DNA from 2 places in the Caballeronia sp. S22 genome. Region 2 is predicted to be linked to the other one. Evidence: predicted binding sites of a transcription regulator. Region 2 holds the regulator's gene; the other holds the start of a gene.
What was found. Region 2 encodes FliA, which starts transcription of late flagellar genes. Its sites were predicted from a motif close to CTAAAGTTTNNNNNNNNNNNGCCGNTA; they were not measured.
Positions count from the first base shown of each region.

Region 1: the regulator FliA is predicted to act here: its motif matches at 13,907-13,933, upstream of ACEN42_RS14845 (flagellin).

Region 1 covers NZ_OZ180035.1:3,157,420-3,173,362, reverse strand. Annotated here, with positions in the region: gene ACEN42_RS14890 (MBL fold metallo-hydrolase) at 1-411, shown strand, start outside; gene ACEN42_RS14885 (ABC transporter substrate-binding protein) at 418-2,013, opposite strand; yybP-ykoY riboswitch at 2,202-2,374, shown strand; gene ACEN42_RS14880 (sodium:calcium antiporter) at 2,463-3,473, shown strand; gene vioA (dTDP-4-amino-4,6-dideoxy-D-glucose aminotransferase VioA) at 3,744-4,889, shown strand; gene ACEN42_RS14870 (tetratricopeptide repeat protein) at 5,017-7,320, shown strand; gene ACEN42_RS14865 (NeuD/PglB/VioB family sugar acetyltransferase) at 7,446-8,108, opposite strand; gene ACEN42_RS14860 (FkbM family methyltransferase) at 8,336-10,444, opposite strand; gene ACEN42_RS14855 (flagellar protein FliT) at 10,642-10,941, opposite strand; gene fliD (flagellar filament capping protein FliD) at 10,963-12,501, opposite strand; gene ACEN42_RS14845 (flagellin) at 12,697-13,809, opposite strand; gene ACEN42_RS14840 (aldo/keto reductase) at 14,053-15,003, shown strand; gene rpsU (30S ribosomal protein S21) at 15,352-15,564, shown strand; gene ACEN42_RS14830 (hypothetical protein) at 15,679-15,943, opposite strand, start outside.
Region 2 covers NZ_OZ180035.1:205,202-221,144, reverse strand. Annotated here, with positions in the region: gene ACEN42_RS01000 (oxidoreductase) at 1-777, opposite strand, end outside; gene ACEN42_RS00995 (UvrD-helicase domain-containing protein) at 924-3,011, shown strand; gene ACEN42_RS00990 (cytochrome c5 family protein) at 3,096-4,004, opposite strand; tRNA gene ACEN42_RS00985 (tRNA-Arg) at 4,308-4,383, shown strand; gene ACEN42_RS00980 (Rieske 2Fe-2S domain-containing protein) at 4,405-5,406, opposite strand; gene ACEN42_RS00975 (diguanylate cyclase) at 5,598-6,692, shown strand; gene ACEN42_RS00970 (RNA polymerase sigma factor FliA) at 6,694-7,428, opposite strand; gene ACEN42_RS00965 (MinD/ParA family protein) at 7,444-8,361, opposite strand; gene flhF (flagellar biosynthesis protein FlhF) at 8,354-10,156, opposite strand; gene ACEN42_RS00955 (thiamine pyrophosphate-binding protein) at 10,468-12,174, shown strand; gene ACEN42_RS00950 (PepSY domain-containing protein) at 12,253-12,516, shown strand; gene ACEN42_RS00945 (cytochrome b/b6 domain-containing protein) at 12,519-13,052, shown strand; gene ACEN42_RS00940 (NYN domain-containing protein) at 13,180-14,079, shown strand; gene ACEN42_RS00935 (branched-chain amino acid ABC transporter substrate-binding protein) at 14,160-15,308, opposite strand; gene putA (trifunctional transcriptional regulator/proline dehydrogenase/L-glutamate gamma-semialdehyde dehydrogenase) at 15,409-15,943, opposite strand, start outside.

The DNA.
Region 1 (15,943 bases), 280 kb from region 2:
TCCGGCGACATGGTGTTGCCGCGCATCTCGACGAACGTGTCCGTGTTCGCGGTCGAGCCGGAAGGCAATCCGCTCGCGCTGTATCTGGAATCGCTCGGCCGTTATGAAACGATGCCCGCCGATACGTTCGCGCTGCCGTCGCACGGCAAGCCGTTTCGCGGCGTGCAGACGCGCATCGGGCAATTGCGCGAGCATCATCGTGCGCGGCTGGCGGAAGTGCGCGAGGCGTGCGCCGCGAAACCGTGCAGCGCCGCCGATATCGTGCCGATCATGTTCAAGCGCAAGCTCGACATTCATCAGATGACATTCGCGCTCGGCGAAGCGCTCGCGCATCTGAACCTGCTCTGGCTCGATGGAACGTTGAAGCGTCAGACCGGCGACGATGGCGTGATCCGCTTCACGCCGGCCTGACAATATTTACTGCACCGAAACGCCGCCGAAGTTCACGCGCCCGAACGGGCTCACGTTATAGCCGCCAACATTCGCACGCGTGAGCGCGGCGGCCGTCGGATAGACGAGCGGAATCCACAGCGCCTGATCGTGGATGATCTTCTGCGCATCGACATACGCCTTCGTGCGCTGCGCGACATCGGCTGTCGATTTGCCGTCGGCGATGAGTTTGTCGAGCTGGCTGTCGCAATAGCGCGCGAAGTTGATGCCCGACTTCACCGCGTTGCAACTGAAGAGCGGCGACATGTAGTTGTCCGGGTCGCCGTTATCGCCGGCCCAGCCCATGAACAGCATGTCGTGCTGACCTTGTTTCGCTTCCTTGATCAGTTCGCCCCACTCGATCACTTTCACCTGCGCCTTCACGCCGATCTTCGCGAGGTCCGCCTGCAGCAGTTCGGCGCCGGCTTTCGGATTCGGATTCAGCACGCTGCCATTCGGGCGCACCCAGATCGTCGTGTCGAAACCGTTCGGGAAGCCCGCGTCGGCGAGCAGCTTCTTCGCATCGGCGGATGAATACTTGTACGCCGTGACGTTCTTGTCGTAGCTCCACGTATTCGGCGGATACGGATTCACCGCGGGCGTGGCCGTGTTGTCGAACACGGTTTTCATGTACGTCGTGCGATCGAAAGCCATGTTGATCGCCTGACGCACCTTCGGATTATCGAGCGGCTTCTTCTGCGTATTGAGCGCGACGAACGCCGTCATGAACGCGGGCGCCTCGCTTACTTTCAGCGACTTGTCCTTCTTCGCGTCGAGCACATCCTGCGGCTTCGGCGAGAGCGCGATCTGGCATTCGCCCGCCTTGATTTTCTGGGCGCGCACGGACGCATCCGGCGTGATCGCGTAGATCAGGCGGTCGATCTTCGGCTTCGGACCCCAGTACGCCGGATTGACGTCGTAGCGGATCACCGAATCCTTCGTATAGCTTTTCAGCGCGAACGGCCCGGTGCCGATGGGCTTGCTGTTCAGATCGTTTTGCTGGTTCGCCTTCAGCAGCTTGTCGGCGTACTCGGACGAGTAGATCGAGGCGAATCCCATCGTGAGAATCGGCACGAAGGTCGCGTTCGGCTCGTTGAGCTCGAATTTCACGGTGTGGTCATCGACTTTCGATACGGCCTTGATGAGCTTCACGAGACCCATCGATTGCGCGTGCGGAAAGCCGCTCGCGCCCGCGACCTTGTGCCAGGGATTGCTGTCCGACAGCATGCGTTCGAACGTGAAGACGACGTCGTCGGCGGTGAGTGGACGCGTGGGCTTGAAGTAGTCGGTCGTCTGAAACTGAACGTTCGGACGTAGATGGAAGGTGTAGGTCAGGCCGTCGCTGCTCACGTCCCACTTTTCCGCGAGCGAGGGCGCGACCTTCTTCGTGGCTTCGTCGTAGGAGACGAGCGTATTGAAGATGACATCCGCCGACGCATTGGTCGTCACGAGCGAATTGAATTGCACGACGTCGAAGCCATCCGGACTCGATTCGGTGCAGACAGTGAGCGGCTTGGACAGCGCAAGCATCGGCGTGGCGAAGCATGCCACCGCTGCGGCTGCGGCAAATAATTTCAGGCGCATGAGATCTCCCGATCTTCATTTTTGTTCGTGGATGAGCATGGCGCGCACGCAGCAAGCGACGCGCCCGGCGCGGCTAGATTAGCGAATGCATCGTGCGCCGACAACGATTCGATCGGCATACGCATATTCATGACATTTCTCTGCCGCGCATGCGCGGCTTGCCCAAACCGGGCGCAGCAGGCTAAACTTGCGCCGTCTTTGGGGAGTAGCCTTCCTTCGTGAGCGAAGGAGAACGCGTCAACATCCTCGGCTCTGCTGCCGTGGCGCGTTCGACCGGAACGGTTTGGCGAGACCATCGATGCGCTATGTCGTTCTTGGTCGGACGGCGCGTGGCGCATCGTGGTTCGCTTGACGTCCGGCCGTGGAATCATCGTGTCCCCACAACTACAACATCCCTGTCTCTCGCGCACGCTTGCGCGCCTGTCGCATGTTTCGATGCGAGGTGCCGCATGACGATGCTCTTCCTCGAACTCGCGTTGATGCTCGCGATCATTCTGGTCGCCTCGGAGCTTTTCACGAATGCGCTCGAACATCTCGGCGAACGGCTCGGCATTTCCGAAGGCGTGACCGGATCGCTATTCGCGGCGGTCGGCACGGCGTTGCCTGAGACGACGGTGCCTATCATCGCATTGCTCGGCGGTACATCGAGCCGTGCGGTCAATGAAGAGATCGGCGTCGGCGCGATTCTCGGCGCGCCGCTCATGCTCGCGACGCTTTCCACTTGCCTGATGACGGTCGCGATTCTCAAGTCGCGCGGCTTGCGTGGACGGATCACGCCGGAGCGCAGCGGCTTCACGCGCGATCTCAACTTCTTCCTGTGCGCGTTCCTGATCGCGTGCGCCGCGATGTTCGTGCCGCATCATGCGTGGGAGGTGCGTGCGCTGTTTGCGGCCGGGCTGGTTGGAGTCTATGTCGTCTACGTGATTTCGACGTTCAGGGCTTCGGCGAAGCTCGTCGAGGGAGGACACGGGACGGAGGCGCCCGAGGCCTTGTTCGCGTCGCGTCTCGGTTTGAAGACGTCGCTCGGCACGATCATGCTGCAGTTTCTCGTCGGTATCGTGTTGCTCGTCGGCGGCGCGAAGGGATTCATTCACGGCGTCGAGGGCGTGTCTCACGCGCTGGGGATTTCGGCGCTGTTGCTGTCGCTCATCATCATTCCGATCGCCACGGAATTGCCCGAGAAGGTGAACAGCATCATGTGGGCGCGCAGAGGGAAGGACACGCTCGCGTTCGGCAACATCACCGGGGCGATGGTGTTTCAAGGGACGTTGCTGCCGGGAATCGGCATCATGTTGACGCCGTGGGAGCCGCGGATCGAAGTGCTGACCGGTGTGCTGATCACGCTCGCGGCGGCGGCGTGGCTGCGGTTCAACGCGAAAGACAATGGCGTCGTGCTGTGGGCGCTGCTCGGGAACGGCGTGCTGTACGCGGCGTATCTCGCGTTGACGCTCGGGCGCTGAGAAGTAAGAAATGCCCGCCGAAGCGGGCATCAAGAGCGAAGCAGCGCGCCGGACATCGGCGCGTTGTTCTTGTTGTTCTTGAGTTCGTTATCGGCGTGAAAAGAAAAAAACTTTAGGGCGTGGCGTTTAATCTGGCGGATCGAGCGCAGCCGGCCCCGGGGGCCATTGCCGGAAGTAGCACGGTTTCCCGCCTCATCTCCGGGCTTTGGATCGCGGTCGTCGAACGGATAATTTGCCGGACACTCATCTTCGGTCCGACAGGAAACCCATATGTCCGCCAGCGTACAACTTCGCGCCGTTCCTCCACGGACCGACGAACGCATTTACGTCACCCAGCCGCACCTGCCGCCGCTCGCGGAGTTCCTGCCTTATTTGCAGGAAATCTGGTCGAGCAAGATCCTGACCAATGGTGGACCGTTTCACCGCCAGCTTGAGCAGGCGCTCTGCGACTATCTCGGCGTGAAGTATCTCTCGCTGTTCGCCAACGGTACGCTTGCTCTCGTCACTGCGCTGCAGGCGCACCGCATTACCGGTGAAGTCATCACGACGCCGTACTCGTTCGTCGCGACGGCCCATTCTCTGCTCTGGAACGGCATCAAGCCGGTGTTCGTCGATATCGATCCGAACACGTTGAATCTGGATCCGAAGAGGATCGAGGAAGCGATCACGCCGCAGACGACCGCAATCATGCCCGTGCATTGCTACGGCCATCCCTGCGACGTCGAAGCGATTCAGAAAATCGCGGACAACTACAACCTGAAGGTCATCTACGACGCGGCCCACGCCTTTGGCGTGCGCACCGAATCGGGCAGTGTGCTGCAGCACGGCGACCTCTCCGTACTCAGTTTTCATGCGACGAAGGTGTTCAACACGTTCGAGGGCGGCGCGATCATCTGTCCCGACGCGAAAACGAAACAGCGAATCGATCATCTGAAGAACTTCGGTTTCGTGGATGAAGTCACGGTCGTGGCGCCGGGAATCAACGGCAAGATGAGCGAGGTGAACGCCGCGTTCGGCATGCTGCAGCTTCAGCACATCGACGCCGCGCTGGAGTCGCGCAAGAAAATCGACGCGACGTATCGCAGGCTGCTAAGTCAGGTTCGAGGTATCCGATGCCTTGGCGACAGCGGCGAAACGGTGGCCAACTATTCCTATTTCCCGATTCAAGTCGATGCCGACTTTCCGCTGAGCCGCGACGCGCTCTACGACAAGTTTCGCGAACAGGAAATCATCGTCCGTCGCTACTTCTATCCGCTGATCTCCGATTTCCCGATGTATCGGGGACTGCCGTCAGCGCATCGAAGCAACTTGCCTTGCGCGGCGGATGCCTCGTCCAAGGTGCTGTGCCTGCCTATTTACCCGGGGCTGTCCGAGGCAGATATCGACAGGATCGTCGAGGTCATCGAGAGCTGCTGAGCCGCGCGACACCGATGACCGCGCTTAGGTCATAGGTCGAACAACGCCCCCTTCTGACGTCATCTTCGGAGATGAACGTTGATGCCTAGACCGCACACTTGCGGTATTCCAAGTAACACAGAACATCATGAATAGCCATCTGTCGCTCGCCGAAGCCGTCGCCCTTGCATCTCCGTCCGAACAGGATATCGTCGTCGCCCTGAAAACCGCGCTGCAGCATCAGCAAAACGGCGAGCACGGCGAGGCCGAGCGTCTGTATCTCGGCATTCTGGCGGCAATGCCCGGTCAGCCGGACGCGAACTTTCATCTTGGGACGCTGTACGTGCAAACCGGCAGTCCGTCCAGGGCGCTGCCTCACTTCGAAGCGAGCATCGGGGCAATACCGCAGAACGGTCAGTACTGGTTCGCCTACGTCAACGCGCTGATCGAGGACAAGCAGGTGTCGGCGGCCTGGATCGCTTTCGAAATCGGCCAGAAGCACGGACTCGAAGGACCCCTGGCGGACCACCTGATCAGACGGATGACGGGTGCGGTCGAAGTGAGCTTCGTGCCTGCCGCCGCGCCGACTCCGGCGCCGGTCGTCGATGCCAAGGTCAGGAAAGTTGGCGCGACAGGAATCCGCCGCCCTTCGACGCGCGAGATCAATCACTTTTCGGCTTTGTTCAACAAAGGCCAGTTCGGGGACGCTGCCAAAGCCGCGTCCACCATGACCCAGCGCTATCCGCAGGACGGAAGTGCGTGGCGTTGCCTGGGTGTTGCGCTCAATCGCGATGGCCGGCATGGCGAGTCCGTCGCGCCGCTGAAAAGTTCGATCGAACTGGAACCGGGCGACATTCAGACTCGCGTGTTGCTCGCCGATACGCTCGTGGTTCTGGGGCAGCACGGCGCCGCGGAAAGCGAGTGCCGGACCATTCTGGAAAGCGCTCCGGACCGTGCTGAAGCTTACCGCATCATGGGCATTGCGCTGGGTGGCCTGGGAAGGTTCCACGATGCCGTGGCCTCGTGCCGCCGGGCCATCGAACTGGCGCCGTCCTCATCGGGAAACCACGGGACGCTCGGGATGCTGATGCTCGAGGCCGGCATGATGTCCGAGGCGGCAGAACATCTGCGCCGTGCAGTCGAGGTCAACCCCGGCGACGCCGCTTCCCACAGCAATCTGCTGTTCTGCCTCGTGCATCAAACGGACATCGATCAGGGCGCCTTGCTCGCGGAGCATCGGAACTTCGCACATCACCACGAGGCATCGATTCCGAAGCTCCAGTTGAAGCGTCAAATCGATCGATCCCCCGGCCGAATCCTGCGGGTCGGTTTCGTCTCGGGCGACCTTTTCACTCACGCGGTGGCGTCTTACGTGCTGCCCGTGCTGAAGAGCATGGCCGACGACTCGAGCATTCAAACTTATATCTACTACAACCACACGGTCGAGGACGCGACGACCCAGCGGTTCCGCGCCTGTACTTCGCACTGGCGTCAGGTTTCAAGAATGTCCGACGAGCAGCTCGCGCGCACGATTCAAACCGACGGCATCGACATTCTCGTCGATCTGTCGGGCCATACCGGTCGCAACCGGCTGCTGTCCTTCGTCCGCAAACCCGCACCGATTCAGGCCAGCTGGATTGGTTATCCGGCAACGACAGGGCTGTCGACGGTCGACTATTACCTCGCCGATCGCTTTTTCGCGCCGCTTGAACTGGTGTCTGGTCAACTCACCGAAAAGATCGTGCATCTGCCTGCGATCGGACCGTTCATCCCCGCGGAGAACAGCCCGCCAGTCAACCTCTTGCCGGCACTCCACAATGGATATGTCACCTTCGGCAGCTTCAACCGCATTAACAAGCTTCGCCCGGACGTGATCGCGCTTTGGGCGAAAGTGATGCATGCGGTGCCGAATTCCAGGATGCTCATCGGCGCAATGCGCAGAGAGGGTGACCAGTCCGACGAAGCGAGGGTGACCAAATGGTTCGCCGACGCGGGCATATCGCAATATCGGCTTGCGTTCCGGCAGCGATCGAGCGTCTCCGTGTATTTGCAGCAGCACCATCAGGTCGACATGTGCCTCGATGCATTTCCGTATTCGGCTTCGACCACCACGCTCAACGCGCTGTGGATGGGCGTGCCGACCTTGACGATGGTCGGCGACTCGCTCGTCAGCCGCGCCTCGACCGCATGGACGGCGCATGTCGGGCTCGATCGCTTCGTCGCGCGAGATCAGGACGATTTTGTTCGATTGGCCGTATCGACCGTGGGCGAGCTTGCCACGCTCAACGAAATCAGGCTGGGCCTGCGCGATCGCTGCCGTCAGTCGGCCGTGTTCCAGCCGGATGTGGTTGCCGAAGGCGTCTCTCGTGCATTCAGAACGATGTGGCAACGATGGTGTGACGGACTGCCCGCTGCGCATATCGACGCAACCGGAAGTCCGATCGACGGTTGAGCGATTGCACGAGCTTGTCGATTTAGTTTCGAATGGCCGCGGGAGACGGGAAGTCGCCGCGGCTTTCGTCATTGAGGCGACCCAGGCGAGTCTTCATGCTCGGCGCCATTCGTGCCGGCCGCTGCTCAAGCCTTCTTTCGCACGAGCGGGCGAGCCGGATTTCCGACGACCGTGATGCCCGGCGGAACGTCTTTCGTGACGACGGCGCCCATGCCGACGGTCGCCCCTTTTCCGATGCGCAGCGGCTTGTCGGGCGAGCCCTGCCTCAGAACGGCTCCGGTGCCGATATAGACGTCGTCCTCGATGACGACGCGCCCGTTACACGATACCCGTGGCGCGAACGTGACGAAGTCGCCGACGATGCAGTCGTGCGCCACGTAGCTATAGGTGTTGCACTGGAAGTGGCGACCGATCCTCGCATTCGATCTGCACATGGAAAAGTCGCAGAACACGGCGCCTTCACCCACCTGCACGTCATCCTGACAGACGTACGTCGATGCAGCCAGCGTCCCGAATACCAGTTCCTCGCGCTCACAGCGTTCCACGATGGATCGGCGCGCCGGTGACGAGCCGAGCGACACGATTACCTCACGGTCTCTATGCCGGGACGAGATGAGATCAGTGAACGAGATCACGACTACACCGTTCTTTTCCGTGCCGATTTCGCATGCCGTGTCAGACACGAAGACGATATCCGGCGGGACGTCCGAAAGGCTGGCGCGAGTTCTTGCCAGAGGCAGAAGCTCCCGGCCGGAACCTCCGCAACCATAGATTGCGATGCGCTCCATTGTTCACTCCAGATCGAGGGAGAAATTCAGATAACCCATGGCGTGTGAGCCGACTTTGTCGAGGGGTCATTGATTGTAGGCGATCCCGCGACGAGCAGGTTTTGCAGCGCTGCCGTCGGGCAAGGAGGAAAGGGCGGCGAGTAAACGGAAAACGGGCGCGGATTTCACATCCGCGCCCGTCTGCTCCGCCCGATCGACCGGCGCCGCTACCGGCGCGCGTCAACGATTCAAGCCAGGGCTTCCGCTTCGGCGATCGTCAATTTCTCAGGCAAGGCTGCATCGAAGAATCGCAGATCGACGGCCATTAGATCCATCTCGTAGTAGAAGAAGATGTATCCCTGATCGACGAGATCGCTCGCGAGCGCGGCATGTTCTTCCTGCGACAGGTTCACGACCTCGATATTGATGACTTTCGGACGATATGCCGTGAAATCGAATTGCCGGAATACCCGGTAATCGAACCCTTCCGTATCGATCTGCAAAACGTCGATGTGCGACACCGCGTTGCGATCGAGGACAGCGCGCAACGGCAATCCCTCGACCATCTGAACTTCGACGTAGTCCTCAAAATCCTTCAGTTTCGTGTCGCTGAAGGTCGACATTCCGCCGAGCCAATGCGGCAGATTATGTTTGCGGATGGTCTCCTGTGTAACCCGGTACAAGGGGAAACTGCCAGCTTGTTCCGCGATCGCCACGTTCTCGAAGATCAGTCCGTTGGTCCCGGCGTAGTTCGCCTTGAGTTGGACCATCATGTCGGGGAGCGGTTCGATGAGGATGCCCTTCCAGCCAAATTGCTTCACGTAAGGATGAATCGGGTCATAGCTCTTGCCATCCATTGCGCCAACTTGAATGAAATCGACCTTCTGGGTGCGCTCGCTGAGGATCTGGAAAATATCGCCGGGCGTGTTCCAGGATAGCCAGCCTTGCCGCTCCATCACGGAACGCTTGTAGTCGTGATAGCGACCTTTCGAGTGCTTGACCGTCGTCACGACCCAGGTCAGCGCATCATCCGAGTGGCTGATATCGAACAGCTTCTTTCCGCCTTGCCACGACCCGGCGGGTGCATTGGCCAGCACTTCGTCGAATGCAACCGAGAGACCGATCTGATCCAGAAACCACAATCGATTGTGCTGCGCCAGATTGTGGTGGATCAAAGCGGCAGCCAGGCCGATATAGCGGCGACCAATTTCCGTCGGGGCGAGATAGACGAAGCCGCCGGGCACTTTCTCCCAGAACGGCGCAAACGGCAGGTCGGTGGTGATCACATCGGCATGCAGATCGTGCTCGGCAATCCACTTCCGCCAGCTTTTGCGGAACAGGCAATCGGCGTCGACGACCATCACCGGCGCGTTGAGCATCTCGAGCAATTGCGACGCGACCACGAAGCGGCGCGACGCGAAATAGACGTTCGCTCCTTCCTTTACCCAGGTCGGTTCCTCGAACGTCGCGGTGATCGTCAATTCCGGGAAGCGCTCGTACAGTTGCGTCACATAAGCGCGAACACTCGGATTCGGGGCGTAGAGATGCAGGTGAACGCACAGTTCATCTGCATTGGTTTCGCGCAACGAACCGATCAGCGCGAGCGCGTGCGCGAAGAAGTAATTTTCATCGCACGCGATCAGAACGGTCGGGCGGCTTCGCACACCGGCCTCAGGCCGGATGAGCCAATTCAATGAAGGCAACGGAGCGTGCGCGGCGACCGGCGCGGTGAGAATCGAGAAATCGACGGGATCGGTCGGACGCTCGCCCAGCTTGTAGGCGCAAGCCATGCCCATCAGCGAAACCGTCGGATTGCGCGCCTGCACGTTTGCCGCGAAGAGTCGTTCGAGGAACGGCAGCGCTGCTTCGTAGTCGCCGGCGATCGTCGAGACCATCGACATCATCATTTGCAGCGTCGCTGATTTCTCGACCAGCATGGGCACCTGGTTCAGCAGCGCGATCATCGCTTCGATTTCGCCGAGCCGATACAGCAACTGAGCGGCGATCACGACATATTGCTCGGTCGGATCGAGGCTCAGCACGCGATCGACACCGGTCTTGACGGCATCGACGAGCGGACGCTGCAATGGCGTTTGCAGTCCGTCGCGGGAAGCGTCGAACGCCAGGTTCGCTTGCGAGATCAGCAGCAGCATCAGTTTGAGCGCTGCGTCCTTGTTTGCCGGCAGCCCGGAGTGCACGGGCATCAGATGTTCGGCGAGCGCGGCGGTATCGCACGAATTCAGCGCCGTCTGGACGAGTTCCCGCGGCAGGTTGCCGATCGCCGGAAAGGAGAATTCCCGGGTGAAGACATCCCGGTAATACTGATGCATTTTTTCGGCTGCTTCGTATTGCGACATCTGCGTCCCTCGACCGTTTCGCTAGTTGGCGGTCGCCCGAAAACGGGTAACCTGTGTAGCAAAATTCTAGCGAGGGTCTTGCGTGGACAAAGCGTCGAACTGGAGGGCAAACACGAGCCAATTCACGAGACGAGTGTGACTAGCAGCGGGGCGCGATCACAGTGCCCAGTTCGACCTCGCACCGCGCCCAGTGACGTTCAGAACCGCGCAGCCTGGTGATATCGGCCAGCGGCATTTGCCTTGTCCATCGCGAGGCGATAGCCGGTCGAGAGCAGCACGTTCGCCTCTTGCACTTGCGACATCATCGACTCGATGCTCGCCTGAATCTTGCGGATGATGACGAGCGCGTCGGCGGACTGCTCCGCTCCGATCTGCATGACGAGCGGCGTGCGCGCCTGCGTGAGTTCGGCCGCTTTCACCCAGTCCTCCGCGGCGACAGCGGCTTCGATGGCCTCGGTCAGTGTCCAGGCGTGCTGGATCAATTCGTACTGGTTCATGTTCGACTCCGGTATTCGCGCTTACTTCGCGTTCGTGGCCATTGCGCCCGCGCTGTTGGTGCCGCCGAACAGCTGCGTCAGGTAGCTCGACTGAGTCTGCATCTGCGACATCAGCGTGTTGAGCGCCGTGAACTGCGTGTTGTATTGAGTGGTCAACTGCTGCGTGTACGAGGTGAGCTGCGTCTGCTGATCCGAGATGCTCTTCAGATCGGCGTTCAGGGCCGTCGTGCGGGTGTCGATGAGGCCGCCCGTCGCGAGATAACTCGTCAGGCTCGTGTTCAGTTGCGCCGCGACGCCGTTGCTCGAATTGAACAGCTGGGCTACCGTGCTGGTGCTATTGGTGAGGGCGTCGGTCAGCGCGTCTTCATCGGTTTTCAGCGTGCCGTCCGGCTGCAACGTGATGCCGATGGACGCGAGGTTCACCTGATTGGTCCCACTGCCGATGCCCTTGCTGATCGTGCTCGAAATCGTGTTCTTGATCGCGTTCATCATCGAGTCGCCGAGCAGCGCGCCTTGCGAGCTGGCCGTCGAGTCGTACGACGTGAGCGACGCCGCCGTCGTGATGAAGTTGTTGTACGCCGTAACGAATGCGTCGATCGTCGTCTTCTGACCGCTGATGTCCTGACCGATCGTCAGATTCTGCGTGGTGCCAACCGAGTCCGACGTGAGCGACATGTTGAGGCCGGTGATCGCGCCCTTGATCGAATTCGACGCGCTCGTGATCGCCGTGCCCGCGACCGTCAGATGCGCGTCCACGCCCGAGGTCGTCTGCTTCCAGCCATTCGTGCCGTCGATGGTCGTGTGCTCGGGCACGGTGATCGTGCTGTTCGGATCGTTCGGGGCGGGATCGGTCGTCGTGGTCGACGAGGTGACCGCGAGCTTGTTGATCGGCGAATTGGTGGAGCTGGCGTCCGGCGTGACGCCGATGTTGATGGCGTTGGCGAGTCCCGTCGACGAGGAGCGCAGCACGAGGTGCGCGCCGTCCGTGCCGTTGACGATGGTTGCCGTGACGCCCGGATTGTCGGACGCCGAATTGATCGCGTTAGCGATGCCCGAGAGCGTGTTGTTGCTGCTGTCGAGCGTGATCGTGCTTTGCTTGTTGCCGACCTTGATGGTCATCGTGCCGGAGCCGAGATTGTCCGTCGTCGAGAAGACGCCGGACGTCAGCGACTGCGCCGACGCGATGTTCGTCACGTTGACCGCATAGCTCCCTGCTACCGCGCCGGTGGTGGTGGATGCCGTGAGACCCTTGCCGTCCGAAGTCGCGGTGAACGACGACATGGACGTGCCGTCGGCCAGCTTCGAGAGCGAGCTTTGCAGCAGCGAGAGCACAGACTTGAGCGAACCGACCGCGGTGAGCTGCGTGTTGTCGGCTGTCTGCTTGTTGGTGAGCGCGGCGGTCTGTCCGGCGACCTTCGCATTGACGAGCGCCGAAACGAGCGAGTTCACGTCCATCGTCGAATTCGTCGAACCGCTGATGATCGACTGCGCAGCCTGTTGTACGGCGCTGTTCGGATCGACAGTGGTGCCCGATGTGGAGGTCGTGGCTACGGTGGTCATGTGTACTCCGTTCGTTGCGTGTGGCGTTTGTCTGAATGTGGGCGAAAAACGCTGGGTTTTCCGCAAACGCGAACCGGGAGACGAGCTCCCGGTGCGCTGACTTGCTGCTTCGTTGCTTCTGTGTTGCGATGTTTCGTCATGAACGGCGCGCGTTTCAAGTAATTCGCGCGCCGCTTACTGCATCTGCGATGTTGCTTAGCCGAGGAGCTTCAGCACTTGCTGCGGCATCGAGTTGGCTTGCGCCAGAACCGAGATACCGGCTTGCTCGAGCACTTGCGCCTTGCTCAGGTTCGCGGTTTCTTGCGCGAAGTTCGCGTCCATGATCTGCGACTGAGCCGACGACAGGTTGGTCGCCTGAGCCGACTGAGCCGACGCGACCGACGAGAAGCGGTTCTGCGTGGCGCCCAGGCTTGCCTGGAGCGTGTTGATCGTCGCGAGAGCGTTGTCGACCGAGTAGATCGCGGATGCTGCGCCACCGCTTGCCGAAACGTCGATGCTGTTGATGTTCGGAACCGATGCGGCCGTCTTCAGGGACGCCACTTCCGTGACCTGCGTACCCGAGGTCGGAGCCCCGCCGCTGAATGCTGCGCCGTTGAGCGTGAAGTTGCCGCCCGACGTGGAGCTGAACAAGTTCGAGCCCGTGAATGCATTGCCGGCGTTGTCCTCGTAGGTGAAGCCGCCGCTGCCGTCGGCCTTCACGGTCACCGAAGTGATCGTGCCGCCGGTGGTGTACGCACCGTTGGTGCCCAGCGACAGGCCGTCGATCGTACCCAGCGTGGTGCCCTTGGACGGCGTGCCGAGTGCCGTAGCCGACACGTTCGCGCTCGACAGGTCAACCGAAATGCTCTGGCCGACGTTCGCGCCAACCTGGAACGACAGGCTGCCTGCCGAGCCATCGAGAAGGCTCTTGCCGTTGAACGTCGTTTGCGACGAAACACGGTTGATTTCGCTGATACGCTGCGTCACTTCCTGTTGCAGTGCAGCTTGGTCGGACGTCGAGAGCGAGCCGCTCGAAGCCTGAACAGCCAGCTGACGAATACGCTGCAGGTTGTCGGCGATTTGCGACAGACCGCTGTTTGCGGTTTGAACGAGCGACACGCCGTCGTTGGCGTTCGACACGCCCTGGTTCAGGCCGTTGATCTGCGCCGTCATGCGGGTGGCGATCGCGAGGCCGGCTGCGTCATCCGCGCCGCTGTTGATGCGCTTGCCCGACGACAGGCGGGTGATGGCCGACGACAGCGCGCTTTGCGTGCCGTTGAGGTTCTGCTGGGCAACCAGCGAATTGATATTGCTATTGATACCGATCATTTTTGCTCTCCTGGGAGACTTTGTCTGGCTTTGGCTTTGGCACCGAGTGTTGCCTGGCGGTCCTGCGCTCGGTGATAGCCGGCCGCCTACTTGTGGTTATCGGGCCCCACGAAAAAAACTTAAGCCCTTCGCAAACGATTTGTGTAATGAATGCAGTCGTAAGCCTGCGAACGCTCGCCCAGCAAGGCGCCGGTTTCGCGCGTATGCTTTTCGGTCCGTTCTTTTCGCGCATTCGGAGCACACATGCAGACACGCAGCATCGGCACATCGGACCTGAAGATCGCGCCGCTCGTCTTCGGCGGCAACGTATTCGGCTGGACTGCCGACGAGCGCACGTCGTTCTCGATCCTCGACGCGTTCGTCGACCACGGCCTGAATTTCATCGACACCGCGGACGTCTATTCCGCCTGGGTCGAGGGGCATCAGGGCGGCGAATCGGAGACGATCATCGGCAAGTGGTTCAAGGAAAGCGGCAAGCGGCATCGGGTCGTGCTCGCGACAAAAGTCGGCAAGCTCGGCACGCGCGCCGGGCTGATGGCGGCGAACATCGCGGCGGCCGTCGACGATTCGCTGCGGCGTCTCAAGACCGATTACATCGACGTCTACTTCTCGCATTACGACGACGAGAACACGCCGCTCGATCAGACGCTCGACGCGTATCAGAAGCTCATCAAGGCGGGGAAGGTGAGGGTGATCGGCGCGTCGAACTACACGGGCGAGCGGCTCGATACGGCGCTTGCAGTCGCGAAGGAGTCGGGACTGCCGGCGTATCAGATCCTTCAGCCCGAATACAACCTCTACGATCGCGAAGGCTACGAAACCGGTCTGGAGCCGGTGGCGGAACAGCACAAGATCGCGGTCGTGCCGTACTACGGGCTCGCGAGCGGTTTCCTGTCGGGCAAGTACCGGTCGAAGGAAGACACGCGGCACAAGGCGCGCGGCTCGCGCGTCGAAAAATATCTGAACGCGCGCGGTTTCAGGATTCTCGATGCGCTCGACGAAGTCGCGAAGCGCAACGACACGACGCCCGCGACCGTCGCGCTCGCATGGATGATCGCGCGTCCGAGCGTGACGGCGCCGATCGCCAGCGCCACGTCGGTCGGGCAACTCGAAAGCCTCGCCGCCGCGACGCGTCTGCAACTCGCCGCCGACGACATCCAGCTCCTCGACGAAGCCAGCGCGTGGCAGAAATAAATCTGTTGCATCAATGGGTTGGATGGATCGGGGGGAGTTGGCAGTGGTGCGGTGTTCTGGTAACATCGCGCCCGAATCGAGAAATGTGCCCGATTTCCTGCCTTCGCCGCTGAGAATGACAACGTCAACAAGCAGCGGCGAACGGCTCCGAAACGCGCGTTCGTGTGGTTCCTTCGAAAGCGCATGCCGCTTTGGCGGCTGAATCCCAACGATCTCTTTTCCGGCCTCCGTGGCCGCTTTGCTCGTGTCCGCCGCGCTATTTCATGTCCGGCGGACGATCGGAGTGCCGGGGCGCGGCAGCTCTATCGTCGCGCGCTTGAAAATACGTTTAGCAAACTCAGGATTTACATGACCACTATCGTCCTCAAAGAAAACGAGCCGTTCGATGTCGCGATTCGGCGTTTCCGCCGCACCATCGAGCGCAATGGCCTCATCGCCGAACTGCGCGAGCGCCAGTCGTACGAAAAGCCGACCACCGAGCGCAAGCGCAAGAAGGCCGCCGCTGTCGCGCGTCTGCGCAAGCGCCTGCGCAGCCAGATGCTGCCGAAGAAGATGCACTAAGCGTCTCTGGCCGGCGAGAATTTTCGGATTCTCGTCCGCATGGCAAAACGGCGGTGCGACCCAAATGGGCGCACCGCCGTTTTGTTTGTGCTTCGAACTACGATATTGCGCGTGTCACACGAACGCGTGACGCTTTCCGAGCGCCGCGAGCAGCTCCGGCCACTCGTCGATATCGGCGTAATCGTGTACTTCCTCAAGCTCGATCAGCAGATCGATGATGTTCGGATCGTAGGCATTCACGTTCGATGCGTAGAGCGCGCGCAACAGCCGTCCGTCCCGCGCATGCCGATAGTACGAAATGCCGACGCCTTCCAGCTCGGGCTCGTACAGCTCGTCGCGCACCAGCGATCCGATCGCGCACTTGCGGCCTTCCGGACTG
Region 2 (15,943 bases):
CAACTGATCTTCCTGCGTGTCGAGCCCGTTCTTCACGTAACTGCCGCGCGTGCCGTGGATCGCGAAACGCGGCGGCTCCAGCGCCGCGAGCGCGCTCGCGTGCAGGATCACTTCCTTGTCCTCGTAACCGAGCACGAGATGCACGTAATCCGGCGCGTGCGCGTGATCGCGATGCGCCTTCACGAACGCCGTCACCGTCTGCGGCGCGCCGAAGAGCGTCAGCGCCTGATCGATCAGATGCGGACCCAGATCGAACAGCAGGCCGCCGCCGCGCTCCGCTTCCTCGCGCCAGCGCTGCGGCACTTTCGGACGAAAACGGTCGAAATGCGATTCGTAATGCGTGATGCGCCCGAGCCGCCCGCTTTCGACGAGCGCGCGCACCGTCATGAAATCGCCGTCCCAGCGGCGATTGTGGAACGGCGCGAACACGAGCCCTTTCTGCTGCGCGAGATCGGCGAGCGTGCGGGCATCGCGCGCGGAAAGCGTGACCGGCTTGTCGACGACCACATGCTTACCCGCCGACAACGCGCGATGCGCGAGATCGAAGTGTGTGTCGTTCGGCGTCGCGACGACGACGCATTCGAGGCCGTCGACGGCGAGCAGCGCATCGAAGTCCGCGACGATCTGCGCGTTCGGATAATCCGCGGCCGCGCGTTCGGCCTGGCTCGTCGCGATGGCCGTGACTTCCGCCCGTCCGCAGTGCTCGATGACGGGCGCGTGAAACGTCGCGCCGGCGAGGCCGTAGCCCATCACGCCGACTTTCAGTGCTGTGCTCATGCGGGCATCGTCCTGTCGTGAATTCGATCGGTTATTGTGGCACGAACAGGGGCCGGAACCGCGCCGCCGCTATCGTGTTAACATCGCGCTCTCCTCCGCGCGCAGGTTTTCAGCTAAGCGCGCCCGAACTCCAAAAGTCCAAAACGATGTCCGCTGGTCTGAACGCCGCGCAAAGCGAAGCCGTGCGCTATCTCGATGGTCCCTGTCTCGTGCTCGCCGGCGCGGGCAGCGGCAAGACGCGCGTGATCACGCAGAAGATCGCGCATCTGATCGAAGGACGCGGCTTCGAGCCGAAGCACATCGCCGCGCTCACTTTCACGAACAAGGCCGCGCTCGAAATGCGCGAGCGCACCGCGAAGCTGCTCGAAGGCAAGACGCTCACCACGCCCGGCAAGGAAGGCCGCAAGATTCCCGTCAATCAATTGACGATCTGCACCTTCCACTCGCTCGGCGTGCAGATCATGCGGCAGGAAGCGGAACATGTCGGACTGAAACCGCAGTTCTCGATCATGGATTCGGACGACTGCTTCGGCATGGTGCAGGAACAACTCGGCACGACCGACAAGGGCCTGATTCGCAAGATCCAGTCGATCATCTCGCTATGGAAGAACGCGATGGTCTCGCCGGATCAGGCGTCCGTGCTCGCGAATAACGAGGACGAGCATCAGGCGGCGATCGTCTTTCGCAGCTACGCGGCGACGCTGCACGCGTATCAGGCGCTTGATTTCGACGATCTGATCCTGCGTCCCGCGCAGCTTTTCGCCGAGAACGAGCAGGTGCGCGACAAGTGGCAGAACCGCCTGCGTTATCTGCTGATCGACGAATATCAGGACACCAACGCCTGTCAATACGAATTGCTGAAGCAGCTCGCCGGCCCGCGTGCGGCGTTCACGGCTGTCGGCGACGACGATCAGGCCATCTACGGCTGGCGCGGCGCGACGCTCGAAAACCTCGCGCAGCTCGGCAAGGATTTCCCGAAGCTGCACGTCGTCAAGCTGGAGCAGAACTATCGCTCGACGGTGCGCATTTTGACGGCGGCGAACAACGTCATCGCGAACAATCCGAAGCTGTTCGAGAAGAAGCTGTGGTCCGAGCACGGCATGGGCGACACGATCACCGTCACCGGCTGCAACGACGAAGAGCACGAGGCCGAGTCCGTGGTGTTCCGGCTGTCGGCGCACAAGTTCGAGCGGCGCACGCAGTTTCGCGATTACGCCATTCTTTATCGCGGCAACTTTCAGGCGCGCATCTTCGAGCAGGTGCTGCGCCGCGAGCGCATTCCTTATGTGCTGTCGGGCGGGCAGTCGTTCTTCGACAAGGCGGAGATCAAGGATCTCATCGCGTATCTGCGTCTGATCGCCAATCCCGACGACGATCCCGCGTTCATCCGCGCGATCACGACTCCGCGGCGCGGCGTCGGCAATACCACGCTCGAAGCGCTCGGCGCGTTCGCGGGCGCCGCGAAGGTGTCGCTGTTCGAGGCGGTGTTCATGGGCGGCATCGAGGCGCGTCTGTCGGCGCGGCAGGTCGAGCCGCTGCGCACGTTCTGCGAATGGATTCGCCGGCTGTCGGACCGTGCGGCGCGCGATCCGGCGACCGAAGTGCTCGACGACATGATGGAAGCCATCCACTACGAGTCGTATCTCTACGATGCCTACGACGAACGGCAGGCGCAATCGAAGTGGCAGAACGTGCTCGAGTTTCTCGAATGGTTGAAGCGCAAGGGCACGAAGCCGGAAGCCGCGCCGGGCGCGGAGCAGACCGGCTACGACACCGCCGACGGTTTCGCCGATGAAGGTAAGAACCTGCTCGGCCTGATCCAGACCGTCGCGCTGATGTCGATGCTCGAAGGCAAGGAAGAAGATCCGGATGCGGTGCGGCTCTCGACGGTGCATGCGTCGAAGGGACTGGAGTATCCGCACGTGTTTCTGGTGGGCGTAGAAGAAGGGATCATGCCGCATCGCGGCAGCTCGGACGATGACGCGCCCGTCGACGATTCGCGTATCGAGGAAGAGCGCCGGCTGATGTACGTCGCGATCACGCGGGCGCAGCGCAGTCTGCATCTGAACTGGTGCAAGAAGAGAAAGCGCGCGCGGGAGACGGTGGTGTGCGAGCCGTCGCGCTTCATCCCCGAGATGCTGCTCGACGACGCACCGCCGCCGACGGCCGAGGAGAAGCCGTTGTCGCCAAAAGATCGGATGGCGATGCTCAAGGCGATGTTGCAGAAGACCTGACGCTTTCGCTTTCTTCGCGCTTCAAAATGAAAAACCCTGCGCCGCTTGAACCGACGCAGGGTTTTCTCATTGCACGCGCGATCGTTACTTCGCCGCGTTCACCATGTAATCGACGGCGGCCTTCACGTCCGCATCCGGTGCGTTCGATCCGCCCTTCGGCGGCATCGCGCCTTTGCCGTGCAATGCGTAGTTGTAGACGGTGTCCATCGGCTCTTTCAGGCGCGGCGCCCATGCGGCCTTGTCGCCGAACTTCGGCGCGTTGAGCACGCCAGCCGCGTGACATGCCTGGCAGACTTGCTCATAGAGCGCCTTGCCGGCTTGAGCCGCATCGGCGCTTTGGCCACCCGCTGCCGGTGCTGCAGCCTGCGGCACCGATGCCAGTGCTGCGACGGCTGCCGCCGCCTGCGCGTTCTCATTCGCGCTCGCGCCTGCCGGAGCCGCTGCGCCCGATGCCGCTGCCGCCCCCGATGCGCCCGCGCTCGCCGCCGCGCCCGATGCGGGTTGCGCCGGTTCCGCCAGCTTGCCGCCGCTGCCGTTGGCCATATAGACGACCGCGCGCGCGATTTCGAAGTCGCTGTAATCGTCGGGGCTGGTGCCGCCGCGTGCGGGCATCGCGCCCTTGCCATTGAGCGCGTTGTGCAGGAGCGTGTCGTAGCCTTCACCGATACGCGGCGCCCACGCGCCGGCATCACCGAACTTGGGTGCGCCAGCGGTGCCCGCTGCGTGACAGGCGGAGCACACGGCCTTGAAGACTTCCTCGCCGGACTTGTAGACGCGCGGCGCGTTGGCGTCGCGGATATCGACTTGCGCGGCGGGCGCGATGCGCTCGTTCACCGACTGCTCGATGTCCGTGCCCGCGCCGGTACGCGTCGAGTTGTTCACATAAACCGCGAGCAGGATGATGATGGCGACCGGGATGCCGAATCCCGCGATGATCGCGGCGATGAGTTGGCCGGGCGTCTTGATCGGGGCTCCGTGGGGTGCTTCGCTCATGCTTGTCTCGTCTCCCGTTTTTTGGTGTGAGTCGGTTCAGTGACAGCGTGACAGCTACCGCATTGCGCTTGGGCGCGCCTGGGGAAAGGCACGGTCGATTATAGACGGAACGCTTAACTGTCGGCGCGAGGTGGCTGTGGCGGCAGTGCGGGCGTTTACCCGAATCGTGTGATGCTTCGCGCGATGCGTCCAACCCCGTGCGATGGACGAAGTCACGGAAAACAGGTATTCTCTCGGATTCGTTGGGCCTTGCAGCAGCCGTTTGTCTTTTGGCGCTTCCCTCACGCAAGGCCTCTCCCCGATGCGCCCGTAGCTCAATGGATAGAGTACTGCCCTCCGAAGGCAGGGGTTGCTGGTTCGATCCCAGCCGGGCGCGCCAATCCTTCTCCGCGACGCGCGATCATTCGGCTTCCGCGAGAATCGTCCCCCAGCCGAACCCCATCCCCGCCAGCCATCTCCGGTAAGCCACCGCCATCCGATCACACCGCTGATGCAACTCCGCATCGAGATCGAGCGGCAGACGCCGAGGCCATTGCGACTCGACGATCGGCGTGTCCTGCATCAGTATTTCCATATTGAAGTCGTAAAGCGCCTGATCGGAATGCGTCGCGTCGTCCTCATGAATCGACACGAGCCACGCGCGCGTTTCCGTCTGCGTCACCGGCGACGCCGCCAGCATGATATGCAGCGCACCCTGTCCGCCTGACGCCATCTTCGTGAGACTCGCGATCAACGGACGCTTCGCGCGATACACATAATCGATCATCGCGCCGCCGCCCTGTCCAGGAATCCCCGCGGGTTGCCAGTACCGACACTGCCGCGCCTCCAGTCCGCCATCGGAAGTCTGCACGACTTCATAATCCGGCACTTCCGTGTGCGCGTCCTCGCCCAGAATCCCCACATGCACGAACGAAAAGTGCGCCATATCGAGAAAATTTTCGACGACGCGCGGCGCCGATGACCTCACCGTCTGCGGCGCGAGATTGATGCGCCGGCCACCGGGAATCGCGGCTTCGGGAAAGAAATCGAGCGCGTAGGCCGGCTCGCCGAAGCACATCCACACGACGCCGTACTTCTCCTCGCTGACGAACGTCGTCGCGCAGGCACGCTTCGGAGGACGCAAAGATGGATTCGATGGAATCCGCAAGCACTGCCCTTCGATGTCGTAACGCCAGCCGTGATACGGGCACACGATCTGATCGCGCATCACGTGCCCGAGCGACAACTGCGCGCCGCGATGCGGACAGTAATCGCGCCACACATGCGCCGCGCCGATACTGTCGCGCCACACGACGATGCGCTCATCGGCGACGACAAAGCCGCGCGCGCCGCCTTCGGGAACGTCTTCGCTATTGCAGACCGGCAGCCATTCGCCGACCAGAGAAATGGATTCGTCGCGCATCACGGTGAATCGGAAATAGAAGTGCGAAAGCCGTTATTACACGAAACACAGCGTCTTCGCAAAACGTTGCAAAATAGCGGATCGCTCGCTCGGCGCAATTCGATACCACGCCATAAAGCCGATGCCACGCGACGGGGCCGCAGTACACGACAGCAAGATAAAAGAAAGAAATCACCATCCAGGGGTTCAGTATGGAGCAGGCGCATCAACCGGCACGCCGGCCTTATGCCTTCGCATGGTCCGAGCACCGGAATCCCGAGCGCGAGCAGGCCACGCTGCGGGTCTGGATGGGGGCGGCGGTTCTTCTGGCCTACGGCATCTTCGCGTGGCTCCGCCCTTCCTACGATGCACTGGCGGTCGCGCGTCTCATCGCGCTCTACGTGTCTTACGGTGCGGCCACGCTGCTGATCGTCAGCCGCATGAGCACGCCGTCGGAGAAGCGTCTCACGGTCACGACCATCGCCGATCAAACGCTGCTCGGGCTCGCGCTTGCAGCGGGCGGCGCGATCGCGCTGCCGCTCATCTGGGTGATGTTCTGGTTTCTGATCGGCTCGGGATGCCGTTACGGCAAGCGCACGCTCGCGGTGTCGTGCGCGACGGCGCTTATCGTCGTGATGGCGCTCGGCGTCTGGCAGCCGTGGTGGCGCGCCAATCTTCCCGCCGCGATCGGGCTCGGTTTGAGCGTGCTGGGCGCATCGGTGTATTTGAGCGTACTCGTCGATCGCCTCGGCAATGCGAATCGCGATCTCGCGCGTCAGGCATCGACCGATCCGCTCACGGGCCTGTCCAACCGATACGCGCTCGAACGGATCGTCGATCGTGCGATGACCGCGCGCGAAACCGATGGCGACGATGCCACCGCGCTCCTTCTCATCGATCTCGACGGCTTCAAGGAAGTGAACGATACCTACGGTCACGCCGTCGGCGACATGCTGCTGCAAGCCTTCGCGCAATCGCTCGCGAAGCGCATGCGCAAGTCGGACACCATCGCGCGTCTGGGCGGCGACGAGTTCGTCGTGCTCGCACATCAGGTGCGCGACCGCGCGGCGGTGCTATCGGTGGCCGACAGCATTCACTCGATTCTCGACGCGATGACATCGGTGCAGGAGCGGCCGGTGTCGGTATCGGCGAGCATCGGCGCGTGTCTGCTTTCGAGCGCGACGAGCGCGCAGCAATCCGGCATCACCGCCGTGCTGCGCGCCGCCGATCGTGCGATGTATCGCGCGAAAAGTCTCGGCGAAGGGAAAACGGTCTTCGCCGAAACGCGCGACTTCGAAACGAACTGAATCAGGCCTCGACGCTCGTCCACGCCTGCTCGCGCAGCTTCGTGCGCAGACGTGCGACCGCCTGGCTGTGCAGCTGGCACACGCGCGATTCGCTCACTTCCATCACCGCGCCGATTTCGCGCAGGTTCAGGCCGCGTTCGTAGTAAAGGCTCATGAGCAGCTTCTCGCGCTCGGGCAGCTTGTCGATCGCTTCGATCAGCGCGCCGCGCAGGCTGTCGTCGAGCAGCGCCGAAAGCGGGTCCGAGCGATCGACACAATAACGGTCGAGGAACGGCTCGTCGTCAGCGGAGCGGTCGAAGTCTTCGTAGTAGATCAGCTGGCTGCCGTGCAGATCCTGGAGCATCGACTGATATTCATCGAGCGGCATCTTCATGTGCTCGGCGATCTCCGTCTCGCTCGCGGAGCGGCCGAGGTTCTGCTCGACCTTATGCACCGCCGATTCCACTTCGCGCGACGTCTTGCGCATGCTGCGCGGCAGCCAGTCGTTGGCGCGCAGCTCGTCGAGCATCGCGCCGCGAATGCGCTGGCTCGCGTAGGTTTCGAATTGCGCGCCTTGATCTTCCTTGTAGCGGCTCGCCGCGTCCAGCAGACCGATCATGCCGGCCTGGATGAGATCGTCGAGATCGACGCTCGCCGGCATCTTGGCGACGAGCTGAAGCCCCAGCCGACGAACGAGCGGCGCATATTTCGTCAGGACGTCCGACTGTGAGAGTTTGCCTTGGGCGTTATACATCATGGTCACCTATCTTGATCACATCGACGCCGTGCTGCTCATTGCAAAGTCGTGAAGCGCGGCCACACGATGCGCCGCCTCCCGCCCGCCCTGTTCAGAGTCGCCAACCGGAATTCGCGCGTCTGGCTGGCCGTTCGCCGCGCGCATGTACGGCGCGGGGCGCATCGGCCAGTGGAGGAGCTCCGCCGCGATCGCGCGGTAGTCGCGTGCCGCGGCCGTGGCCGGGAACGCTTCGACTGCGCAGCGTGAGAGTTCCTTTGCCCGAGCGACGCGCGCATCCTCGGACACATACCCTGCCTGCACGAGCGACACGGCCAGATACCGGCTCGCGACGCCCGACAGGTTGTCGAACGCGACCGCCGCGTCAGCCGGGTTCTGCACGTGATTGATGAGCACGCGGAACTGGCCGATCGCATGGGCGTAGTGCAGGCGCTTCATGCACGCATACGCCTCGGTGATCGCCGACGCGGCTACCCGCGTCACGATGAGAAAGTCATGCGCCTGAGCCGCGAGCGTCGACAGCGCGCCGTGACGGTCCAGCTGCGCATCGATCAAAACGATGTCGGCCGGACCATCGAGCAATGCGCGGCACTGCGCGGCGTCGTGGCTGATGCGCTCGTCGCGCGGCGCGGCGATCTGCGAGAAGCCGAACGGCGTGCGCTCGACGACATCGGCGAGCGCGCGGCGGCCGGACATCACCGCGGCGAGCGTGCCTGCATCGGACAAACCCAGCATGCGGCTCACCGATCCCGCGTCCTGATGCTCGTCGATCACGAGCACATCCTTGCCGTGCACGGACAGCGCCGCGCCGAGATTCACCACCGCCGACGTGCACCCGATGCCCGCCGGCCCGCCCGCAACCGCCACCACGCGCGAACCGGCACGCGTGAGCAGCCGTCGCAGACCTTCCGCCTGGTCGAGCACGAACTTATCCAAAGTGCACCCCATGCAGTTCGGTCGTGGCGCGCGCGGACAATGCGGAGAGCAGCGCCGGCACTTCTTCGTCCTGCGGAACGAACGGCGAGCCGTCGCGGGGAATGCAGAATGCGCTCTTGATGAGAAAACGCTTGGTCGCGACGTACAGGTTCTCCGGCACCTTCTGGCCGGTCGACACGTAATGCACCGGCAGCTTGTAGCGGATGACCGTATCGAGCACGCCGCCGAGATTCGTCGCCTCGTCGAGCTTGGTCAGGATGCAGCCCGCGAGCGGCGGCTGATCCGCCGCGCTCTTGTATGCCTGCACGACTTCGTTGAGCGTGTCGCCGTGGCTCGTCGCGTTGAGCAGCAGGATGCGCTGCACCGGATGACCCGCGCCGCACAGCATCGCGATCTGGTCGGAGACCATGCGGTCGCGCTGGCTCATGCCGATCGTGTCGATCAGCACGATATGTTTGTTGCGCAGCTCGGAAAGCGCGAGCTGCAGGTCCGCGGCGTCCTTCACCGCGTGAACCGACACGCCGAGAATCTTGCCGAAGATGCGCAGTTGCTCGTGCGCGCCGATCCGGTAGCTGTCGGTCGTGAGCAGCGCGACCTTGCTTGCGCCGAAGCGCATCACGCAGCGCGCCGCGAGCTTCGCGGTGGTCGTCGTCTTGCCGACGCCCGTCGGGCCCATCAGCGCGAACACGCCGCCGCGTTCCATCAGCGCATCTTCGCTATCCATCACCGGGATGTTCGATTCGAGCACTTCCTGCACCCATTCGAGCGCGCCTTCCACGCTTTCCATCTCCGGCATGTTGTCCACCATCATGCGGACGAGTTGCGCGGAGAAACCGGCGGCGAAGAGACGCTTGGTCAGCGCGCCGCCCGTCGGGTTGCGGCGCTGGCGCTCGCCCCAGAGCAGACCGGAGAAGTGCTCTTCCATCATCGAGCGCATCGACGAAAGCTCGTTCATCACCGTTTCGTTGACGACCTGCTCCATGCGTGCGCGGATCGCTTCCGTCACGACCGCCGCCGCGTTCGCCGGCAGACCTTCGAAGGCGCCTTCCTGCGCAGCCGGCGCGGTGCTCGCCGCCGGTGCTTCGGCGTGCGGCGCGCTCGCGTTGATCTTCTGCGCGGCGCGGCGTGCGGCGACCTGCGCGGCTTCGCGTGCCCAGTCGGGCGTTTCGACCTTCGATTGAACGCGCGCCTGAGCGATGGCCTCCGCGCGGTTCGCTTGCGCATGCGCTTGCTGGCGAATCGCGTACTTGCCTGCTTCCGGCGTTCTGTCGGCGCGCGTCTCTTGCGCGGCGACAGGAACCGGCACGCCCATACCGCGAGCGATCGCGGCGGACGCCGTCAGCGGTCGGTTCGACGGCATCGTCGCCTGCTGCGCGATGCGCTTCGCATGCTCGATCAGCCACGGGTTCGAGTCGGCCATCGTGCGCGGCGCTTCTTCGTCGGAAGCGGCTTCGTGTTCGTGCGCGAAATCGTCTTCATCGTCGGCGTCGGTGTTTGCGCCGAAGACCGACGAAAACACGTCCCCGCTCGCGTAGGGATTCGCGGCGGATTGCTTCGCCGGCAGCGCGGCGGCCGCAGCGGCCAGCGCGGCGCGCGACGAGCCCCCCGAGCGCACGGCCTGTTCCTTCGCGGCCGGCGAGATCGACGCGATATCGCTGTCCGCGACACCGACGATCTCCACGGAACCATCATCCAGCGTGCGATTGGACAGCACCACGGCATCGGGGCCGAGCGCTTCACGAACCTGGCGCAATGCGTCGCGGCTGTTCGCGCCGATGAATTTACGAATGTTCAAACTTGCCCCCGATGAGGTGAAACTGCGATCTTTGCGAGGCGGACCCGCTTGGCTCGTTGCCGTGTCCGCTTTTCAGTGAAGCCATTATTGCGAACTCCACCCTTTCTCCATCGCTGGATAAGGGGCGAGAAAAAGGGGTATTTCGGCTGATGGAAATGCCGCGGGCAGCGCGAACAGGTCGCGCGCGCCGGGAAAAAATTCCGCTTTGCTTCTGGCCGCGTGCTCGCCCGACGGCGTAAGCTTTAGGGCAATTCGCTCACGGTCCGGCCCGCATCCGCGACGATCCGGACACTCACAGGAGAGTTCTTCGCATGGCGTCCGCTGTCCCCTCCGCGCAATCCGCTTCTCCCGACAATCAAACTACCGGCGCGCGTCTTCTCGTCGATGCGCTCGTGCATCACGGCGTCGAGCGCGTGTTCTGCGTGCCCGGCGAGAGCTTTCTCGCCGTGCTCGATTCCCTGCACGACGAAACCTCGCAGATTCAGACGATCGTCTGCCGCCACGAGGCGGGCGCGGCAAACATGGCCGAAGCGGTCGGCAAGCTGACGGGCAAACCGGGCGTCGCGATCGTCACGCGTGGGCCGGGCGCGACGCACGCGTCGATCGGCGTGCACACCGCGTTTCAGGATTCGACGCCGATGATCCTGCTCATCGGCCAATGCGCGCGGGATCACATGGACCGCGAGGCGTTTCAGGAAATCGACTATCGGCGCATGTTCGGGCAGATGGCGAAATGGGTCGCGCAGATCGACGATCCGCGCCGCGTGCCGGAGTACATGAGCCACGCGTTTCACACGGCGACCTCGGGCCGTCCGGGTCCGGTCGTGCTCGCGCTGCCCGAAGACATGCTGACCGAAGCGGTCGCCGCAGCGCCGCCCGCGCCGCGTTATCAGCGCGTGGCGGCATCGCCGTCGACGGCGCAGATCGACCGGTTGCGCGAACTGCTCGCCAACGCGAAGAAGCCGTTCGTGATCGCGGGCGGCAGCGGCTGGACGCTCGAGGCGACGCAGGACTTCGCGCGCTTCGTCGAGCAATGGCGGTTGCCGGTGGGCTGCGCATTCCGCTATCAGGACACGCTGTCGAACGAGCATCCGAACTATGCGGGCGATGTCGGCCTCGGCATCAATCCGGCGCTCGCGGCGCGCGTGCGCGATGCCGACGTGCTCTTCGTGCTCGGCCCGCGCATGGGCGAATCGACGACGGGCGGCTACACGCTGCTCGACATCCCGAAGACGAAGCAGACGCTCATCCACGTGCATCAGGGCGCGGAGGAACTCGGGCGCGTGTACAGCGCCGACCTGCCGATCGTCTCGGGCATGCCGGAAATCGCGTCGATGCTCGCGGCGCTGACGCCGCCCGCGAATATCGCGTGGAATGGCGAAGCCGAGGCCGCGCACGCCGCGTATCTCGAATGGCGCACGCCGCGTCCGATGCTCGGCGATGTCCAGCTCGGCGAAATCATGCGCCAGCTCGCGGAAACGATTCCCGCTGATTCGATCCTCACGAACGGCGCGGGCAATTACGCGACCTGGCTGCATCGGCACTATTCGTATCGGCATTTCCGGTCGCAGTGCGCGCCGACGAGCGGGGCGATGGGTTACGGCGTGCCCGCCGCGATCGCCGCGAAGTCGCTTTATCCGGACCGCACGGTGATCGCGTTCGCGGGCGACGGCTGCTTCATGATGTCGAGTCAGGAACTCGCCACGGCGATGCAATATGAATTGCCGGTGATCTTCATCGTCGTGAACAACGCGCAGTACGGAACGATCCGTATGCACCAGGAGCGGCATTACCCGAACCGCGTGCATGGAACGGGGCTGACGAATCCGGATTTCGTCGCGTTTGCGCACGCGTTCGGCGCGCACGGCGAACTCGTCGAAACGACGGATCAGTTCATGCCTGCATTCGAACGCGCCCGGAAATCGGGCCTGCCCGCGTTGATCGAGATTCGCATTCCGCAGGATCAGAGCACGCCGGGCGCGACACTCGAACAAATTCGCCGGCAAGGACAGCGCTAAGAGACAAACTTTCAATCTTCTTGCAGACCGCTCCCGGTGGCAGTAGAGTAGCCAGTTCGAAAACACAGGGAGTTAGCGATGCTTAAGATTCTGGCGTTGTCATTGGCGTTGGGCTTTTCGGGCGCGGCTTTCGCGAAGGCAGACTGCACCGCGCATCCGAAGAGCGAATGGATGAAGGAATCGGATGCCAAGGCTCAACTCGAGTCGCAAGGCTACAAGATTCGCAAGTTCAAGGTCGATGGCAACTGCTATGAGATCTATGGCCACGACAAGAACGGCAAGAAAGTCGAGATCTATTACGACACGAAGACGCTGGCTGTCGTGAAGTCGGAAGTCGAGTAAGCGTGACGGACTTTGCCCGCGTGAAAGTCTGGGACGCGTGGGTGCGGCTCACGCACTGGGCCGTGGCGGGCATCGTCTTGTGGAATCTGTTCGGGCCGACGGATTCCACGCATCGTTTGCTTGGATATGTCGCGGCGGCGCTCGTTGTCGCGCGTGTCGTGTGGGGTTTCATCGGATCGCGTCACGCGCGATTTTCAGCGTGGTGGCCGACGCGTTCGCATCTCTCCGACTATCTGAAATCGCTTGCGAACGGCAAGCCGATGCATCACGTTTCGCACAATCCGCTCGGCGGATTGATGGCGCTGTTTCTCTGGTTTCTGATTCTCGCGCTCGCGGTGTCAGGCTGGATCATGAGACTCGATGCGTTCTGGGGTGAGGAGTGGCCGCAAGAGGTTCATACGTGGCTGTCGATTGCGGTCGAGGTTTGCGTATGCGTGCATGTCGCGGCGGCGGTGCTGATGAGCGTGTGGACGCGGGAGAATCTTATTCGCGCGATGGTGACGGGTTGGAAGCGACCCAAGAGTTCGTCCGATTGATCTGCTCTCTGGCAACCTTAATTCAGCATCCTGCACTACCGAAGACATCTGCTCGCTTCCGATAATCGGATCCGCACTCTCGATACAGGGAGTCGATTCGATAATCGACAAAAGGAGCGACTGCACGATGTCACATGCAGCGAGGCAACTGACCAAGATTGGCGTTTTCTACGACGGAAATTATTTCGATCGCGTCAGCAAGTACTACAACCATCGGCATGATAAAAGGGCCTGGATTTCGATTCCCGGGCTTCACGATTACATCTGCTACAAGGTTGCGGACGAAGAAAAGGTCGATCCGCGCAACTGTCAAGTAATCGACGCGCACTATTTCCGTGGCCGCTTCTCTGCGCAGAAAAGCAAAGAGAAGGGCAACGACGCGCTTCTGAACGACCGGGTCGTCGATGAGATTCTGATGCGCGCGAACGTCACCGCGCACTACCTGCCGATGAACTTCGCCGGCAAGGAAAAGGGCATCGACGTCTGGCTCGCACTGGAGGCCTTTGAACTGTCGATCCACAAGCAATTCGATGTCGTCGTGCTGATCGCCAGCGACAGCGACTTCATACCGCTCGTACGTAAACTCAAGACGCTTGGCATCCGCGTGATGGCGATCAGCTGGTCGATTACCCGTGACGCGGTGGATGGCGACGCCAACGTGGAGCGGCCCAGCCAGATGCTACATAAGGAAGTGACTTATTCGGTCACGATGTCGGAGGTTATCGACAGGATGGACCAATCCAAAGGACCGGAACGTGACGCGCTGAGCACCTTATTCAAACGACAACGCGACCGGCAGCCGGCCGCCGGGGCGGTGGAGTCGGACTGGAAAGTCGGCGTGATCGGCACGCTGAAAGAGCATTGGGGTTTTATCAAACCGGAGACGGGTTCGAAGGATGTGTATTTCCGCTATTCCGTACTGGCGGATCTCGATCCCGACGATCTGGAAGCGGGCATGGAAGTGAGTTATCTCGAAGCTGCGGAGAACTCCAAAGGCCCGATGGCCGACAAAGTGAGAACGAGCTAGGGCATTCGCAAGAGTCAACGCAAAACGGCCCGGCCGCAAACGCGGACCGGGCCGTTCGATACAACGCAGAAAACGAAACCTTACTTCCCGCCCACGCTCTGCAACGTCGTCCACTTCCCGCCGACGACCTTGTACAGCGTGATGCCGCCGTTCTTCAGATCGCCCTTCGAGTCATACGACAGGTGCTTCGCCGTCACGCCCTGCATGTCGGTTTTCGCGAGGAACGGCAGGTACTTCGCCGGGTCCGTCGAGTTGGCCGCCTTCATCGCGTTGAACATCGCCATCGCGCCATCGTAGGCGTACGGCGAGTAGGTTTGCACGTCTTCGTTGAAGCGCTTCTTGTACTTCGCTTCGTAGTCCGCGCCGCCCGGCATTTCGTTCATCGGCAGGCCGGCGAGCGATGCCACCGTGCCTTCAGCCGCGTCGCCCGCGATCTTGACGAAGGTATCGGTCTTCACCATTTCGCCCGCCATCAGCGGCGCGCGGAAGCCGAGCGTCTTCATCTGCTTGACCATCGGGCCGGCTTGCGAATCCGCACCGCCGTAGTACACGAGGTCCGGGTTCATCGACTTGATCTTGGTCAGAATCGCCTTGAAGTCGACAGCCTTGTCGTTCGTGAATTCACGGTCGACGATCGTGCCGCCCGCCGCCTTCGCCGCCTTCTCGAACTGGTCGGCGAGACCCTGGCCGTACGCCGTGCGGTCATCGACGATCGCGATCTTCTTGACCTTCAGGTTCTTCACCGCGAACTCGCCCGCGACCGAGCCTTGCTGCGTGTCGGAGGTCATCATGCGGAAGGCCGTCTTGAAGCCTTGCGTCGTGTATTCGGGCGCCGTCGCCATCGCGATTTCGGGGATGCCCGCGTTCGCGTAGATGCGCGATGCCGGGATCGTCGTGCCCGAATTGAAGTGGCCGAGCATGCCCTTGATGCCGTCATCGACGAGGCGCTGCGCGACGGTCGTGCCCGTGCGCGGGTCGGCCTGGTCGTCGGCCGAGTTCAGCACGATGCGAACCGGCTTGCCGCCGATCGTCGGCTTCGTGGCGTTGAAATCTTCGACGGCGAGCGTGATGCCGTTCTGCATGTCCTTGCCGTAGTGCGCCTGCGCACCGGTCAGCGGTCCGGCGTAACCGACCTTCACGTCCTCGGCTTGCTGTGCGAATGCGGTCCCCGCGAGCGACAGGCCGGCGAGCGTCATGGCTGCTGCCAGCTTGGTCATCGTTTGCTTCATAGCTTCTCCTGGTTCCAGTGTGGATGGCAGCTTGTGCCGGGATCGCCGTGCCTGCTGCCGCTTGTTTGAATTCGTTTGAATCGAGCGCTCGAGGGGTGTCTCAACCGATCGTCATCAAATTCGCATTGCCGCCCGCCGCCGCCGTGTTCACGCTCACCGAGCGTTCCGTCAGCAGACGTTCGAGCGCGTAGTCTTCGCCATCGTGGCCAGCGTCGGCGAACGCTCCCGCAGCCACGCCCTGCACCGATACGATCGGTCCCGCGCGCTTCGCGACTTCCTTCACGAGCGACAGCAGTTCATCGCTGTCGCCTTCGAACAGAACGGCGTCGAAGTCCTCCGCCGCTCGGCGCACCTGGACATATGGCTTGAGCGATGCCGGCAGCGACGCCGCCAGTTGCTCGCCCGCCGATCCGCTGAACAACGCGCGGTTGCCCGTCGCGAGCGCGGCGGCCAGTTGCGCGCGCGCGCCGCTCGATGTCGCCGCCACGCACAGCACCGTGCCGCGCGCGCCGAGCGTGTACGTGTTGCGCTCGCCCGTCGGGCCGTTCAGAACTGCCGTCGCGCCTGCCATCACATGCTGCAGATAGCCATCGCAGCGCGCGGCCGTCTGCGGATCGCGTTCGCCGATCGCCCAG